Regions from separate parts of the Lacticaseibacillus sp. 53-4 genome, predicted to be linked through region 1. Evidence: predicted binding sites of a transcription regulator. Region 1 holds the regulator's gene; the other holds the start of a gene.
What was found. The regulator LexA, encoded in region 1, represses DNA repair genes until DNA is damaged. The targets are predictions, from matches to a motif close to CNAACANNTGTTNG.
Positions count from the first base shown of each region.

Region 2: a site for LexA is predicted at 3,001-3,014, ahead of recA (recombinase RecA). Genes of this name have one in related genera too.

Region 1 covers NZ_BOLT01000005.1:32,305-39,913, reverse strand. Annotated here, with positions in the region: gene JUF21_RS03295 (AEC family transporter) at 29-973, shown strand; gene JUF21_RS03290 (hypothetical protein) at 984-1,457, shown strand; gene lexA (transcriptional repressor LexA) at 1,615-2,241, opposite strand; gene JUF21_RS03280 (hypothetical protein) at 2,364-2,555, opposite strand; gene JUF21_RS03275 (AI-2E family transporter) at 2,775-3,953, shown strand; gene JUF21_RS03270 (hypothetical protein) at 3,950-4,420, shown strand; gene JUF21_RS03265 (hypothetical protein) at 4,493-4,933, opposite strand; gene JUF21_RS03260 (zinc-binding alcohol dehydrogenase family protein) at 5,017-6,042, shown strand; gene JUF21_RS03255 (hypothetical protein) at 6,099-6,392, opposite strand; gene JUF21_RS03250 (GNAT family N-acetyltransferase) at 6,412-6,831, opposite strand; gene JUF21_RS03245 (iron-sulfur cluster biosynthesis family protein) at 6,910-7,266, opposite strand.
Region 2 covers NZ_BOLT01000023.1:22,411-30,019, reverse strand. Annotated here, with positions in the region: gene phnC (phosphonate ABC transporter ATP-binding protein) at 1-213, shown strand, start outside; gene phnE (phosphonate ABC transporter, permease protein PhnE) at 215-1,000, shown strand; gene phnE (phosphonate ABC transporter, permease protein PhnE) at 997-1,800, shown strand; gene recA (recombinase RecA) at 1,855-2,928, opposite strand; gene JUF21_RS08960 (magnesium transporter CorA family protein) at 3,124-4,014, shown strand; gene JUF21_RS08955 (diacylglycerol kinase family protein) at 4,070-5,008, opposite strand; gene JUF21_RS08950 (DUF2316 family protein) at 5,194-5,505, shown strand; gene JUF21_RS08945 (TetR/AcrR family transcriptional regulator) at 5,592-6,128, shown strand; gene JUF21_RS08940 (aldo/keto reductase) at 6,312-7,289, opposite strand; gene JUF21_RS08935 (SDR family NAD(P)-dependent oxidoreductase) at 7,466-7,609, shown strand, end outside.

The sequences.
Region 1 (7,609 bases):
GTGTTTGCCGCATGTGAGGAGTAATTTTTTGACTAGTTTTCTCTCAAGTTTAGGCGGGGTCTCCGAGATCTTGATCCTGGTCGCCATCGGCTACGGGCTGACCGCCCTGGGGTGGTTCAACGACCGCTCCAGCCGTGTGATCGCCAAGGTCGTCACCCAGGTCGCCCTGCCCGCCTACATGATCGAAACCATCTGCTCGCGCTTTTCCGCAAGGGAGCTGGCGGCACTGCTGCCGGACCTGCGCTTTCCAGTGCTGTCGATGGCCGTCCTGTTTGCCCTGTCCTTTGTGGTGGCGCGCGTGATTCGCGTTGACCCCAAGCGCCGCGGCCTGTTCAAGTCCATGTTTTTTAACTCCAACACGGTGTTTATCGGCCTGCCGGTCAACCTGGCGCTGTTTGGGCCGAAAAGCGTGCCGTATGTGCTGGTTTACTACATGGCCAACACCACCATTTTCTGGACGATCGGGGTTTACTTGATCCAGCGCGACGGCCCGCACGCCGCCCACTTTGACCTCAAGCAGACGCTGGGGAAAATTTTCTCGCCGCCGCTTTTGGGCTTCATGGTCGGCGTCGTGCTCGTCCTGCTGCATGTGCAGCTGCCGAGCTTTCTCTCGGCCACTTTAGGCTACGTTGGTGACCTGACCATCCCGGGCTCCATGTTCTTCATCGGCATCGCGATGTACCAGGCCGGCATCAAAAACATCCGCTTCGACCGCGAACTGCTCGGCGTGTTCTCTGGGCGCTTCGTCTTTGCGCCGCTGGTGATGTACGCGCTGGTCGCCTTCGCCCCGGTCCCGCTGCTCATGAAGCAAGTCTTCATCCTGCAGTCCTGCATGCCGGTCATGACTAACGCCCCGGTCGTCGCCAAGCTGTACGGCGCCGATTCGAAAAACGCCGCGATCACCGTCTCCGCAACCACCCTGTTTGCCATCGTGGTGATCCCAATCGTCATGACCTTAGTGCAACATCTGTGAGGTAAATACATTGAAGAAAATTCTGCTTAGCGCTGCGCTGGTGCTGGTCCTCGCCGGCTGCGGCAGTCAAAAAAAAGCGCCGCAAACCAGCTCGAGCAGCAGCGTCAAAATCAGCAAACAGGCGGCACCGAAAAAACGGCCCAACACCAAGGCCGGCATGGATGATCTGATCGGCCACTACTGGGTCAACACTGCGGATGCGAGTGAAGTCCTGCAGATCACCGCCTCAACTGATGGCTACTTTGTGGACGTCCAGCGCTATTCGCAGGCTCAGGCCGGTTATGCGACGGCCAGTGCCGGGGTGTTTGCCGCCAGGCTGGTCCTGTGCAAGCACACATACACTTTCACCGGCCGCGCGCAGCCGAATGCGCAAAGCAGCACATGGGTCTTCCAGAAGCTCAGTGCGACCAAGATCAAACAACTGCCGGACGGGCCCCTGTTTCGGCAGGTCAAAAACGACGACCTCAGCACCATTAAACATTAAAGAGAAAGTAAGCCAAAATTGCTTAGTCGCGTTCCATAAAGCAACGTCCAAGCGCACAAACGCCCCTGCACCGCGATTTTAAAAACAAATCGTGGCGCAGGGGCGCTTGTGCTTTGAGCTAAACCCGCTTGATGGCTCAGCCTTTTGACGTTTGTGCTTATTTAACTTCGCTGCGGTACAGGCCAACGACCACACCCAGAATGGAGACGTCGTCGAAGTACATGTCCGACATGGAATCATTTTCCGGGTGCAGCCGCACACCGCCGTTTTCGCGGTAGAAGCGCTTGACCGTCGCCTCGTCGTCCTGGGTCATGGCGACCACAATCTGACCGTTCTCGGCGGTTTCCTGCTTCTTGATGATCAGCTTGTCGCCATCCAGAATGCCGATCTTGATCATGGACGAACCGGAAACTTCCAGGATAAACAGGTCATCTGCAATGTACTCCAGATCATCTGGAATCGGAAAATAGCCATCGATGTTCTCAATCGCGGTGATCGGCACCCCGGCGGCAACCGTACCGACGATTGGGATGCCTTCTTCGGCAATCCCGATGTATGACAAGCCGGCTTTGGTCAGCATCAGCGTGCGCGGCTTGGCCGGGTCCTTGGCAATGTAGCCTTCCGCCAGGAGCCGGTCGAGGTACGCGGCGACCGTGGAGCTGGAACTGAGGCCCACGTTTTTGCCGATTTCCCGCACGGTTGGTGGAAACCCATTGGTTTGAATTGAATCATGAATCGTGTGTAGGATCTGCTTCCAACGTTTCTGACTTGCTTGGGATGGCATGGCCGTCCGCCTCCGCTCTCTAGTTTTCTTTATCATACCAGCGGGAACGCTTGTTTGCAAGCAAAAGGACCGCAGCTTAGGAAAGCATCAAAAAAGACCGCCCAAGCGGTCTCATGTGAACCCTAGAAGCGATGCATCAGGTCCAGCCGGTGCAGCTGCCGGCGGTCGCACTTATTGCGCTGCATCAGGTAGACGCCGCCGAACAACATGTCGACTGCGATCAGCCCGATTCCGAGCACGGTATTGATGACTAGCAGGACCACGGTCACTGCGATCAATGCGCGCAGACTCCACTTCATGACTTTCATACTCATTGGACGCCCCCCTCTCGTAATTTTGATAGTTCTGATTATACCCGAAATCTTGCTTTTGTAAAGGTTCTGTATATAATCAATTTACATTCGGGGCAATTCGGCCGGCACTTGGCATTTATTCTTTACAATTCACAAACAAATCAGCCTTGCGCCGGATTCGCTTTCACCCCCTCATTTAGGTATCATAGAAGTAGTCAACAAACTCAAAGGGGTGCGCGCATGCAAACGAAACGCTCACAGTTTTACCAGCGGTTTTTAAACAACAAGTTTGCCGTGATCCTGGTCGATCTGGTGCTCGCGTTGCTCGCGATTTTTATTTTCACCAAAATTGCCTGGGTGTTTCAGCCTGTGGTCAGTTTTCTGAGCATCGTCGCCCCGCCGTTCATCCTCGCCGGAATCCTGTTCTACATGCTCAACCCCGTCGTCAACTGGCTGCATCAGCGCGGCCTCAACCGACTGCTGGCCATCGCGTTGGTCTTCCTCCTCGTGATTGGGCTGATCGTCCTAGCCATCACTCGCGTTGTGCCGCCCATCGAAAGCCAGCTGCGCAGCTTCATTAATGCGACTCCGACTTACTGGGACGAGTTCGTCCGGTGGATCACCGACCTGAATAACCAGCAGAACATTTTCAGCGACAAGCAGCTGAGTCAGTTCGCCGGCGAGATCCAAACTTGGGTCTCCAAGCGCGGCTCGACCATCTTGTCGGGGACGCTGTCGTCCTTGTCCTCGATCATCTCCACTGTCGGCACCGTGGTGGTTACCGTGGCGACCGCGCCGATCATTTTGTTCTTCATGCTCAAAGAGGGCAACAAGTTCACGCCAATGATCCTGCACCTGGTCCCAACCAAGCAGCGCAAGAGCTTTGGCGACATGCTGCACGAGATGAACGTCAAGGTCGGCTCGTACGTGCAAGGCCAGCTGACCGTCGCCATCGCCGTCGGGATCATTTTCATGGTCGGCTATTCGATCATCGGCCTGCGCTACGGCCTGATCTTTGGGATGCTGGCGGCACCGTTGAACCTGATCCCCTACTTTGGTTCCGCGCTCGCGATGGTGCCAGCGCTGATCATGGGCGCCATTCAGGGGCCGAAGATGTTCATCGCGGTAATCGTCGTCTTCTTCATCGAGTGGCTGCTCGAGACGCAATTGATCTCCCCGTTTGTCATGGGGAGTAAACTAGAGATGCACCCGATCACCATTGTCGTGGTCCTGCTGACAGCAGGGTCCATGTTCGGACTGGTGGGTGTGATCTTGGGAATCCCCGGCTTTGCGGTGATCAAGATCGTGGTGGTGCGCCTGTTCAGATGGTACCAGCAAGTCTCCGGGCTCTACCCCAGCGATGTTCCCGACAAGACCCTGCAACTCACCTCGCAGGAGAAAGCAGATAACTCAAAATGAACACTTTTCTGATACTTTTAGATGCCGCACTGATCGGACTGGGCGCGTATTACCTGTTCTGGCAGAGTAAAATCGACGTGCGCGGCGCGTATTCGACCTTTCAGTTGGTCATGGCCGTCTTCTTTGGCTTCTGGTTCGTCAGCACCGGCGTCGGCAACATGTACTATGTCGTCTTCATGGCGGCCTTCCTGACTCTGACCGTGATGACAGGCAGCACCGGCCTGACGCCAACGCGCCTGATCAACGTGGGCCTGTTCTCACGGGTCATCCCTTACACGCGCCTGGTCGGTGTCACCTTGACCCCACTGCAGCTGCCCAATGGCCAGGCCATGGTCGTGGCTGTGTTTGGCCTGTCCGCCCGCCGCTTCGTGCGCCTGACCTTCCGCAGCGATCTGCAGTCGCTGATCCAAGTGCTGCGCCCGCGGGTGCCGCAAAACGTCGAGATCCGCGTGCAGCAGGTCCAGTAATTTTTTCATTGAAATGCAAAACCGCTTGGCCCGTCACAGACAGGTCAAGCGGTTTTAATTTGCCCAGCCGGCTTACTTGCCGGCATCCGGGTCATGATCGTGCGCCTGCTCGCCGAAGTAATCCGGCGGCATCGGGCCGCGGTCGATTGGGCGATTCGGCTGGCGAAAGGCAAACAGCCCGGCCAATGCCGCCACCAGCAGCACGGTCGCGCCGATCACCTGCCACATCAGCAGCAGCCCAATCAGGTACACGTACAGCAGCGCCACGATGGCCAGACCGAACAGGAAGTCGATGAAGAACCGGGTCACGCGCGTGTGGGCGGCAGAATCAAAGTAGGCCAAAAGCCCCAGGAGAATCACCGTGCCGAAGCCGAAGCTGAGCGCGGCGGTCATCGCGATCGGCGTCTGCGGCTGCGTCACGTACCACGCAAACCAGCTGAACAAGCAGCCAAACACAAATAAGAGCAGGTTGATCCAAAGCTGGGTCCGCGACCCCTTTTTATTGCTGCGCATACGCGGCCTTCTTTCAGTAAGTTCATCAAGCAAGTCAAAAACAGCTACAATTAATATAGCACATTCGAAGGGAGTCGTATTCTATGTTCGAAAACCTTGGCTTTGCCGCCTATGACGGCCTGGCCCTTGATGATCCCACCAGCCTGGTGCCGATCGACCTGAAGCGGCCCAGTGCCGGGGCAAATGATGTGGTCGTCCAGGTTCGAGCCATCGCCCTCAACCCGGTCGATGAAAAGCAGCGCGCAGCCCTGGCCAAGCAGACGCAGCCGCGCATCCTCGGCTACGACGCGTGCGGCACGATCGCCGCAGTCGGCAGCCGCGTCACCCGGTTTAAGCCAGGCGAGCGCGTCATGTACGCCGGCACCACCAAGCGCCCCGGCAGCTTCCAGCAGTTCCAGGCCGTATCCGCCGACCTGATTGCCGCGGCGCCAGCCAATTTGACGGCCGGCGAGGCGGCCGCGCTGCCGCTGGTCGGCTTGACCGCCTGGGAGCTGCTGTTTGAAAAAATGCACTTCACCCCGGCCGCAGACGCCAACCGCGGCAAGACCCTGCTGATCATCAACGGCGCAGGCGGTGTGGGCTCGATGCTCAGCCAGCTGGCGCACTGGACCGGCATGACCGTGCTCGCCACTGCCAGTCCGCGGCATTTTGACTGGCTGACGCAACACGGCACGGCCGTCCCGCTGGACTACCACGACGACTTGATCGGCGCCGTCCACCAGGCAGGCTATCCGATCGTCGATGCCGTCGCCATTTTATACGCGACCGAGCCTTACCTGGGACTGGCAGCGCAACTGGTCGCCCCGTTTGGCCACGTCGGCGCGCTCGCGACGCCGCAGGGACCGCTGGAGGTCACCGCGCTCAAGGGCAAAGCGGCAAGCCTCGACTTTGAGTTCATGTTCGCGAAAAGCGATTACCACCATGACATGGCTAGCCAGGGCCACATTCTCTCTCAGTTGGCCACGCTGGCGTCAGTCGGGTTGCTCGATCCCAGCGTCACGACCCGCTACGATCGCATCACCATTGCCAACATCAAGGCTGGCCTGGCCACCTTGATGGCCGGTCACCAAACTGGCAAGATCGTCCTTGATGGACCTTTTGAAGGGTAAATGAAAACAAGGTGAAGACGTTTCATGGCGTCTTCACCTTGTTTTGTCGATTGAGCCTATTTGGCAAAGCCCAGCGCCTTTTGGAGCACGGCCTTAGCCTGCGCCTCGGAGAAGCGCTTGGGATCAAAAATGATCGACCCAGGGCCCATGTAGTAGTGGAACAGCTTCAAGGTGCCGCGCGGGGTCAGCGTGCGCAGGCGCAGCTCGTCGTTGACTTGGGCTAGGTACTCATCGCACCACTTCTCGTCCATCATGGCCGGCTCGTCGCGCTCGGTGATGTAGCCCTGCTCCAGCAGCAGGTTGGCCCCTTCGGCTTTTTGCTCTCTTGAGACGTTTTCTGTTGGCTCCATGTCTGCCTCCCTGCTCGGACTAGAACTTCGGCTCCAGCAGCTTGCGCGGCCGCACAAACGTGGCCACCTTCGTATCGCTGCCGCGCTTAAAGCCGGCGTGTTCATAAAAAGCCGCCATGGCTTCATTGGTCGTGACGATCACAATGCGGTCGACCTGCTTGAAGTACTCGTCGAATTGGTCCAGCAGCTCGGTGCCAATGCCCTGATGCTGATACTCAGGCAGCACGATCAGATCCTGCACAAAGACAATGGTGTGCATGTCCGACACGCCGCGAATCACGCCGACCAGCTTGTCGCCGTCGCGCGCTGTGAGTAGCGTCGAATTGGCAATGCCGCGCGCCGTTTCCGCTGGGTCATTGAGGTAATGCGTCATGTGGACCGCGCCGTAAAGCGCCTTGATTTCATGGATCGTCAGTGCCGATTCAAACGTGTAATTCAAAATTTAACCTCCCGAATTCAGTTGCCAGGTTAAATTTTAACCCAAGCCGCACTTAATTCAAGAGAAAGTCGTGTTGGCCTATTTCTTTTCAGTAAAATCCAAGAACCCCATGTCGCTGTCGATGACGCCTCCATCCCCGCTGAGCTGCATCGTGTTCAACGTCTGGTTCAGGTGGACGGTCAGGTGTTCATCCAGGTCTTCGGCCGAGTAGTCCTTGATCAGGATCGGCCCCAGGTTCGAGTCGACCACAACGTTGTACCCGTCGGTGGGCGCGGTTTGAGCCACCACATTCAGCGTGAATTGAATCATCATGTGGATCATGGCGTGCTGCGAGTACTGGCCGACTCCATCCTCAAACGTTAATAGCAATTTCTTGTCTGGTCCCAGGTGCGGCTGGATCTTCGTTGCCGCCGCGTCGTCAAAAGTTAGCTCCATTTCATGCACCTCCAGGCTTAGCCTAAGCCCTGATTTTGAAAAGGGCAATTGATTGTGCTTGGCGCAGCAAAATTTTTTTGATTAGGGCCGTGAACGTCACAATTTCTTCACATTATGGGACTAAATTAACCTGTATAGAAATGAGCCACCCACTCATTTCCATACCCATACCCAACTTTTTCATTTTTACTCCTCCAAAGTAAAAATCGCGAGACGGCCGCCCAGCCGTTTCGCCAATCCTTACTCCTTGGCCATCACCCACCCAGTGATGGCCTTTTTTGCGCAGTCTCTTAGCGCTTTAGCGCTTAGAGACTGCCACTCGACGGCAGGCTGCAACGCAGCC
Region 2 (7,609 bases), on a different contig from region 1:
ACCACCAAGCGCGTCATGGACGACTTGCAGCGGATCAACCGCGAAATGGGCATCACCGTCGTCGCCAACCTCCACTCCGTCGAACTGGCCCAAGCTTACGCCACGCGCATCATCGGCATCCGCGCCGGCGAGAAGGTCTTCGACGGCCCGGTCGCGGAAGCCACGGACGAGGCCATCGCCGAGATTTACAGCGGCGAAGAAAAGGAGGCGTAGCATGACGGCTCCTTCCTCTTTGCCCAAGCGCAAGCTGCAATGGCAGAAATGGGCGCTGACCATTTTCATGGTGGTCGGCCTCGTGTGGTCCGCCTGGATCACCCAGGCGCACATGGGCCTGTTCTTACAAAACATCAGCCAGTTCCTGGTGATTTTTCAGGAGATGGCCCATGTTGACTGGAGCTACGCCTACTACACCGTCGATCCGATGATTCAGACGCTGAAGATGTCCATCATCGGCACCCTCATTGGCTCCGCGCTGGCCTTTCCTTACGCCCTGCTGGTGTCACGGAATATCGTCACTAATAAAGTCGTGGTCGGCGTCTTTCGGTTCATTCTGAACATCGTCCGCACTATTCCCGACCTGATGCTGGCGGCGCTGTTCGTGGCTGTCGTCGGAATCGGCCCGATTGCCGGGATCTTCGCCTTGGCCATCTTCACCTTTGGGATGGTCGGCAAACTCTTCTACGAGGCGATTGAAACCATCGACCCGGGTCCGCTTGAAGCACTGCGGGCCGCCGGCGCCGGCCGCATCGAAATCATCCGGTTTGCGGTGGTGCCGCAGATTGCCAACTACTTCATCAGCTACGTCCTGTACGCGTTTGAAATCAACGTGCGTGCGTCTACCGTGCTCGGGTACATGGGCGCCGGCGGGATCGGGATCTACCTCCAGCAGGCACTCTCCATGTTCCGCTACGACCGCGTGGGCTTGATTGTTCTGGTCATTTTCGCGGTGGTGCTGCTTATCGATTACGTCTCTGGTAAAGCAAGGGAGGCGCTGTTATGAGTCACGCAAGTACGCTGCCAAAAGCCCCCCTCACCCATCGGTACCGCCACATCTTCTTCACGGTGCTGACAGTCGCCATCGTCATCTGGTCATTTACTGGCATGCCGAGCTTTGACATCAAGCAAAACGCCTGGCTGGTCACGAAGTCAATCGTCAATGGCTTGGTCCACCCAGACTTCAGCTACGTCTGGACCGGCGACGGCGAAGATCTGACCTCCAGTCTCTTGCAGACCTTAGGCATCGCCTTTTTAGGGACGTTCATCTCCGCCATCATCTCCCTGCCCTTCGCTTTCTGGGCGGCCAACACGCGCAACAAATTCTGGTTGACGACTCGCTCTGGTAAGTTTGTCCTGACGGCGATTCGGACCTTTCCTGAAATCGTCCTGGCCCTGATGTTCATCAAGGCCGTGGGCCCGGGCTCCTTCGCCGGGGTCCTGGCCGTCGGGTTCCACTCGGTCGGCATGCTGGCCAAGCTGTTCTCCGAAGCGATCGAAAACATGGACGGGGGCGCCGGTGAAGCCGTTACGGCTGCCGGGGGCACGCGGCTAGAAGTCACCCTGATTGCCAGCCTGCCCCAGCTAATGCCGGAATTTGTTTCGAACACCCTTTACCGCTTCGAGCTGGCCATCCGGTCCGCTTCGATCCTGGGCATGGTGGGTGCCGGCGGTGTCGGTACCCCACTGATTTTCGCGATTCAAACCCGCTCCTGGAGCCGAGTCGGAATCATCCTTTACGGGATCATCATTCTGGTCACGTTGACTGACTTCATTTCGGGTTCACTGCGTAAGCGGCTGATCTGAGCGTAAAGGAAAAGGCGCTGCGAGAAATTTCTCGCAGCGCCTGTTTGTTTACGCTTATTTGTCGTCTGAACTGTCGATGTCCAAGGTTGTCGGATCAGCCTCAGCCGGTTCGGCGTCTTTGTCCTTATCATCGTCGTCATTCCCAAACAGGGTCTCTTGCAGCTGTTTGCGCAGGGTTTCGGTCACATCGGGATGGGCAATCAGGTAGTTTGTCGCGTTATCCGCGCCTTGCCCGATCCGCTCGCCGTTGTATGAATACCAAGACCCGGCCTTTTCCACGATGTCGTGATCGACCCCGAGGTTCAGCATGTCGGCTTCCGGTGAAATCCCGTGGCCATAACTCATGGTCGTTTCAACCGTCTTGAACGGCGGTGCCACCTTGTTCTTGGTGACCTTGATCTTGACGATGTTGCCGACAACATCAGTGCCGTTCTTAACCTGTTGCGCCCGGCGGACCTCCAAGCGAATCGTCGCGTAGAACTTCAGCGCACGGCCGCCTGGCGTGGTCTCGGGGTTCCCAAACATGACGCCGATTTTTTCACGCAGCTGATTGATGAAAATGACAATTGTCTGAGTCTTAAAAATCGTCGACGTCAGCTTCCGCAGCGCCTGAGACATCATACGCGCCTGCAGGCCCACGTGAGAATCCCCAATTTCGCCTTCGATTTCGGCCTGCGGCACCAGAGCCGCCACCGAATCGATGACCACAATGTTGACCGCCCCAGATTGAACCAAAGCGTCCGCAATTTCCAGTCCCTGTTCGCCGGTATCCGGCTGAGACAGCAGCAGGTCGTCGATGTTGACGCCAAGGGCTTCGGCGTACTTCGGATCCATCGCGTTTTCAGCGTCGATGTACGCCGCCGTGCCGCCGTTCTTCTGCACGCTGGCGACCGCCTGCAGCGCGATCGTGGTTTTCCCTGAACTTTCAGGGCCGTAAATCTCGATCACCCGGCCCTTAGGAAAGCCGCCGACGCCAAGCGCCAGATCCAGGGATAAGATCCCCGTGGAGATGACCGACACGTTGGTCAAGGACTTGTCGCCCATCTTCATGACCGCGCCGTCGCCAAACTGTTTCTTGATCTTTTTCAGCGCCGCATCCAGCGCCTGTTCGCGGGCGCCACTGTCCATTGACGGTTGCCCATTGGCAGATTTCTTAACCATAGTATACGTCCTCTCTTTTTCGTAGCTTCAGTATACACCAAAACATATGTTCGGTGCCAACCCTTATCGCTATTTTATTTCGCAAACGGGCGACTTTTCCCTGCGGTGACGGCGCCGCTCGTTATGCAGTATGATAAGGGCAACAAAACTGGGAGGCACATCATGGCAGAAGCACGTTGGACGTGGCATCATATCAACCTGGACGACGCCCAGGCGGTCGGGATCGCCACTAGGCAGTATACACTTTCAACCGAGCAAACCGGCTACGCCATTGACCGCCACGAGCGCGCCCACGTCGAGTACGACAGTTTGGCCGAGACCTTTCTGCTGGTGTTCAACATTCCTGACGCGGATGGTGATGCCGCACAGGCCGAAACGCATCAGATGACGTTTGTGATCAAAGGACACGATCTATTGACATTCGGCCACGCCGATGCGGCGAGTCTGGTTCAAGAATTCACGCAGCGCTTCGACACACCGCGCGCGCTGAGCGCCTACCAGTTTCTTCTGGAAAGCCTGTACCTGATCACCCAGCGCTTCATGCCGCTGATGGAAAAAGCCGACGCTGAGCGCCATCAAATTGCCCTCGCGCTGCGCGACAAAACCACCCGCAAACGCCTGCTGGAGCTGTCTGACCTAGAAACCAACGCGCTTTACCTGGGCAACGCGACTCGGCAGAACCAAAGCGTGCTCGAACAGCTGAAGGGTCTTTCAGTCTACCACGGCTTCACGCCAGAGGAAAAGGAGCGCTTGGAAGACGTCCTGATCGAAGCCCGGCAGCTAGTCGACATGACCAGCCTGGGCAGCCAGAACTTGGCGCAGCTGGAAGCCACCTACAACAACATCCTCAACAACAACCTGAACGACACCATGAAGTTTCTCACCATTTGGTCGATTGTCCTGACAGCACCAACTATCATCTCCGGCTTTTTCGGACAAAACGTACCGCTGCCCTTCATGCACACGCCGGGCGGCTGGTTGATCACGATTGCCTTATCACTTGTCTTGGCGCTGATTTTTGCCGTCTGGATGACGCACTACGTCAACCGCTAAGCCTTAACAAAACGTCAGCTAAGGCCCGCCTCCAACTGGAAGCGGGCCTTTGAGGTTATGCCTGGGCTGCTGGCAGCAGCATGATTTGATCGGTTTGGCTGAGCACACCGTGAACCGGGGCGTTGTATTCCTCACCATCCAGCTGAATGTGCTCGTGCGCCTCAGTCTCAAAGCGAAAACGCTGGCGTTTGATGTGGGCCAGTTTGGGGTGAACCGACTGGCCGCTGAGAATTTTGCCCAGGACCTGGATCAAGATACGCCATTTCTCCTTGCGCACCAGGACAAAACTGAGCTGGTGCCAATCCTGCGCGGCATCCGGAAAGAGCCGCAGACCGCCGCCCAGAAACGGATGGTTGGTGAAGACGCAAAGAAATGTGTTGGGGATCACCACGGCTTTTTGAACGCCGACAGTCGCCTTAAACGCGTGCTGGGTCGTGACCGCCTTTAAAATGTTTGCAGTGTACGAGAGCTGCCCCAGGTGAACGCTGTTGAGCATGGCTTTAGCCCGCGAGTGATTGGTGTCGTAAACAATACGCGCGTCAACGCCAATGCCAAAATTGTTGAGAAAATACAGGGTGCCGAACTCCTCAGTCTCGGCCTTGCCGATGCGCGCCTCGTGCGGCCGCGCAGTTTTGAGGGCCGCAACTGCCGCCAGTGGCTCCAAGGGAATGCCATGCGCCCGGGCAAAATCGTTGCCAGTCCCGTTAGGCACGTAGCCCACCGGAATGTCCGGCCGCCCGAGCTCCTGCAAACCATTGATCACGTCGTGCAGCGTGCCATCGCCGCCGATGACCACGATTTGGGGCTGGGCAGCGCCTGGCGCGACTGCGGCGACAATTCGCTCAATCGCCTTGCGCGCGTCCCCGGCCTCGTGCGTGTAGGTCGTGGTGGCAAACGTGTACTGCTCTTTGAGCGCAGCAATTAGACTTGGAATCAGCTTTTTCGTGCGCGCGTTTCCTGCATACTCGTTGATGATCAGTTCAATTGCTTTCACCGCTGTGCCCCCAGAAATTTAGCCAATAATGGCAAGAATTACGTCCATTGTACCAAAAGTCGCCCCTTTCGCGCACAATGAGGATTGGCTTTGATGAAACGATATGCTTGAAACGTCTCACAACTCGGTGCCATTCCAACCGCATAATTTTTATAATGTCATTACAACTAAAAGGAGACGATCAAATGTCACTAAATCCCGAACAAATGGCGGCCACTCGCCACGAACTGCAAGCTAACTTTGAATTAACGGGTCTGACCAAGGCCCAGGTCGCAGCCGCCCTACACATCTCAGAAACGAAACTGGACCACCTGTTCACGCTCACCCAGCAATCTCTCAATGATCCGTGGATCCTGCGCAATTACCTGCTGGACCAGGTCAAGGCCCAGGGTAAAACACCGGTGCCGTTCACTGCGCTCAGCGGCGACTGGCACCGCCACTGGTTCTTGGATGCTGCCGCCATCGACCAGCGGCGCATGTCCCCCGGCGATAACTGATCATTCACGCCCGATTCTAGCATCGATGGTCAAATGATGTTACACTTGTCACATCAACGGGAATCAATGACAAGTGCGAGGCAAATATGGCAAATCCCAAGAATCAGCTGATTCAAAAACAAACCAAGCAACGGCTTAGGCAAGCAATGGGTGACCTCATTGTTGCCAAGGCCTTCAGCGATATTTCAATCAGTGATCTAACTGAGCGCGCCGGCGTTTCGCGCATGGCGTTTTATCGCCACTACCCGTCCAAGGAAGCAGTGCTGATTGATTACGTCGATGAGCAGCTCGCCCCTTTATACGACTTCCTGACCCGCCTACCGCACAAAGGGCCGCTATTCATCTGCCAGGCGTACTTTCAGTATGTCGACGCGCACAGCGGCTTGTTTGAGGCGTTGATCCAAACGGGTGCCGAGCTGGTGCCAGCCGAGTGCTTTCGCGATTACGCCGTCCGTTTCTACGCGGAGAATGTCCCTCAGGTGCCCTTTGCACCGGACTTTAAGCGCTATTTTAACAGCTACGTTGGCGCGGGCTTGTACCAGATGACTCTGGATTGGATCAAAGATGACAAACGCGCGCCCCGCACCCTGCTGGCCCAAATTGCTGCCAAACAGGCCGTCTGATTGGTACCCCGTCTTTCCCCCTCATACACAAACCACGGGAATCGTTATTTATGGCTAGTATCCTCGCCATTACAGCATTTCTTCCCGTAACTGGCACAATCAATCTTAGACCAATAGGAATCAATAGCGTCCGTCGGGCCGTTCACTACCGACAAAAAAGCCGCTCACCGAGCGGCTTTTGCGTTACCACAGATAATCGACCGGGTTCTTGATGTATTCATCGTAAACCTCTCGCACGATTTGCATCTGCCCCGGCGTGAACGCAGGCAACGCAGACGCCCGGGTGTTCCGTTCGATTTGCGTCGGATTGCTTGCGCCGGGAATGACGGCAGACACCGCGTCATACATCAGAATGTACCGCAGGGCCAGCCCGGCTAAGTCTGCCGTGCCAAGCCGCTGCTTCAGCACGTTTGCGGCCTTGACCCCTGTCAGGTAGTCAACCCCAGAGAAGGTCTCCCCTTTGTCGAAGAGCTCACCATGGCGGTTGTTGGCCCGCTGATCAGTCGGCGCAAACTGCGTGGTCGCGGTGTACTTGCCGGATAGCAGCCCCGAGGCCAGTGGCACGCGGGCCAAAATGCCGACGTTTGCCGCCTTGGCCGCGGCGAAGAAGTGCTGCGCCGGCCGCAGCCGGAACATGTTAAAAATGATTTCCACGGCGCTGATATCGTACTGCAGGGCCTTCAGTCCTTCCTCCACCCGCTCCACCGACACCCCGTAGTTGCGAATCTTGCCAGCTTTTTTCAGCTGGTCCAGGTGCCAGAACATTTCCGGGTCATAATACGTCTGCATGGGCGGGCAGTGCAGCAGCACCATGTCCAGCGCATCAAGCTTCATGTTTTGCAGCGACTCGTCCACGTAGCGGTCAAGGTGCGCGTTGTCGAAGTGGGCCATCGTCAATGGCGACTCCTTGCGCCCAATTTTTGTGGTGAAGTGAACGTCCGGATGAGTGCGGACAAAATTGCCGACCGCCCGCTCCGAGTTGCCGTCCTGATAGCCATCCGCAGTGTCAAAAAAGGTCACGCCTTGCGCGTAGGCCTCGGCCAGCGTGGCGTCCGCATCCTGTTGACTGAACGGGGCGCCCCATTTGCCGCCCAGTTGCCAGGTGCCAAGCGACACCTCGCTGACCTTGAACCCAGTTTTACCTAAAGTGCGATAGTTCATCAATGATTCCTCCGTTTCCAGTTCTCAGTATAGCAAATCGCCAACCTGAACGCCGCAGCAGTTGAAAACAAGGCTAATGAGACAATCATGAGCTTTGGTTGCGTATCTTGCTTTTTGCTTCTGGTGACAGCGCCTACAATTAAAGTGAACAAATAAATAAAAGGGGTGTATTTCATATGGCAAATAAGCCAATTGTCAGTTTGATCACCGGGGCCGAGCGCGGATTGGGCCTCCAGTACGCAAAGAACCTTGGTAAAGCGGGTCACGTGATCATCATCGGGGCGTATGACATGACCGCCGGCGCGGCGGCACTAAAGGAG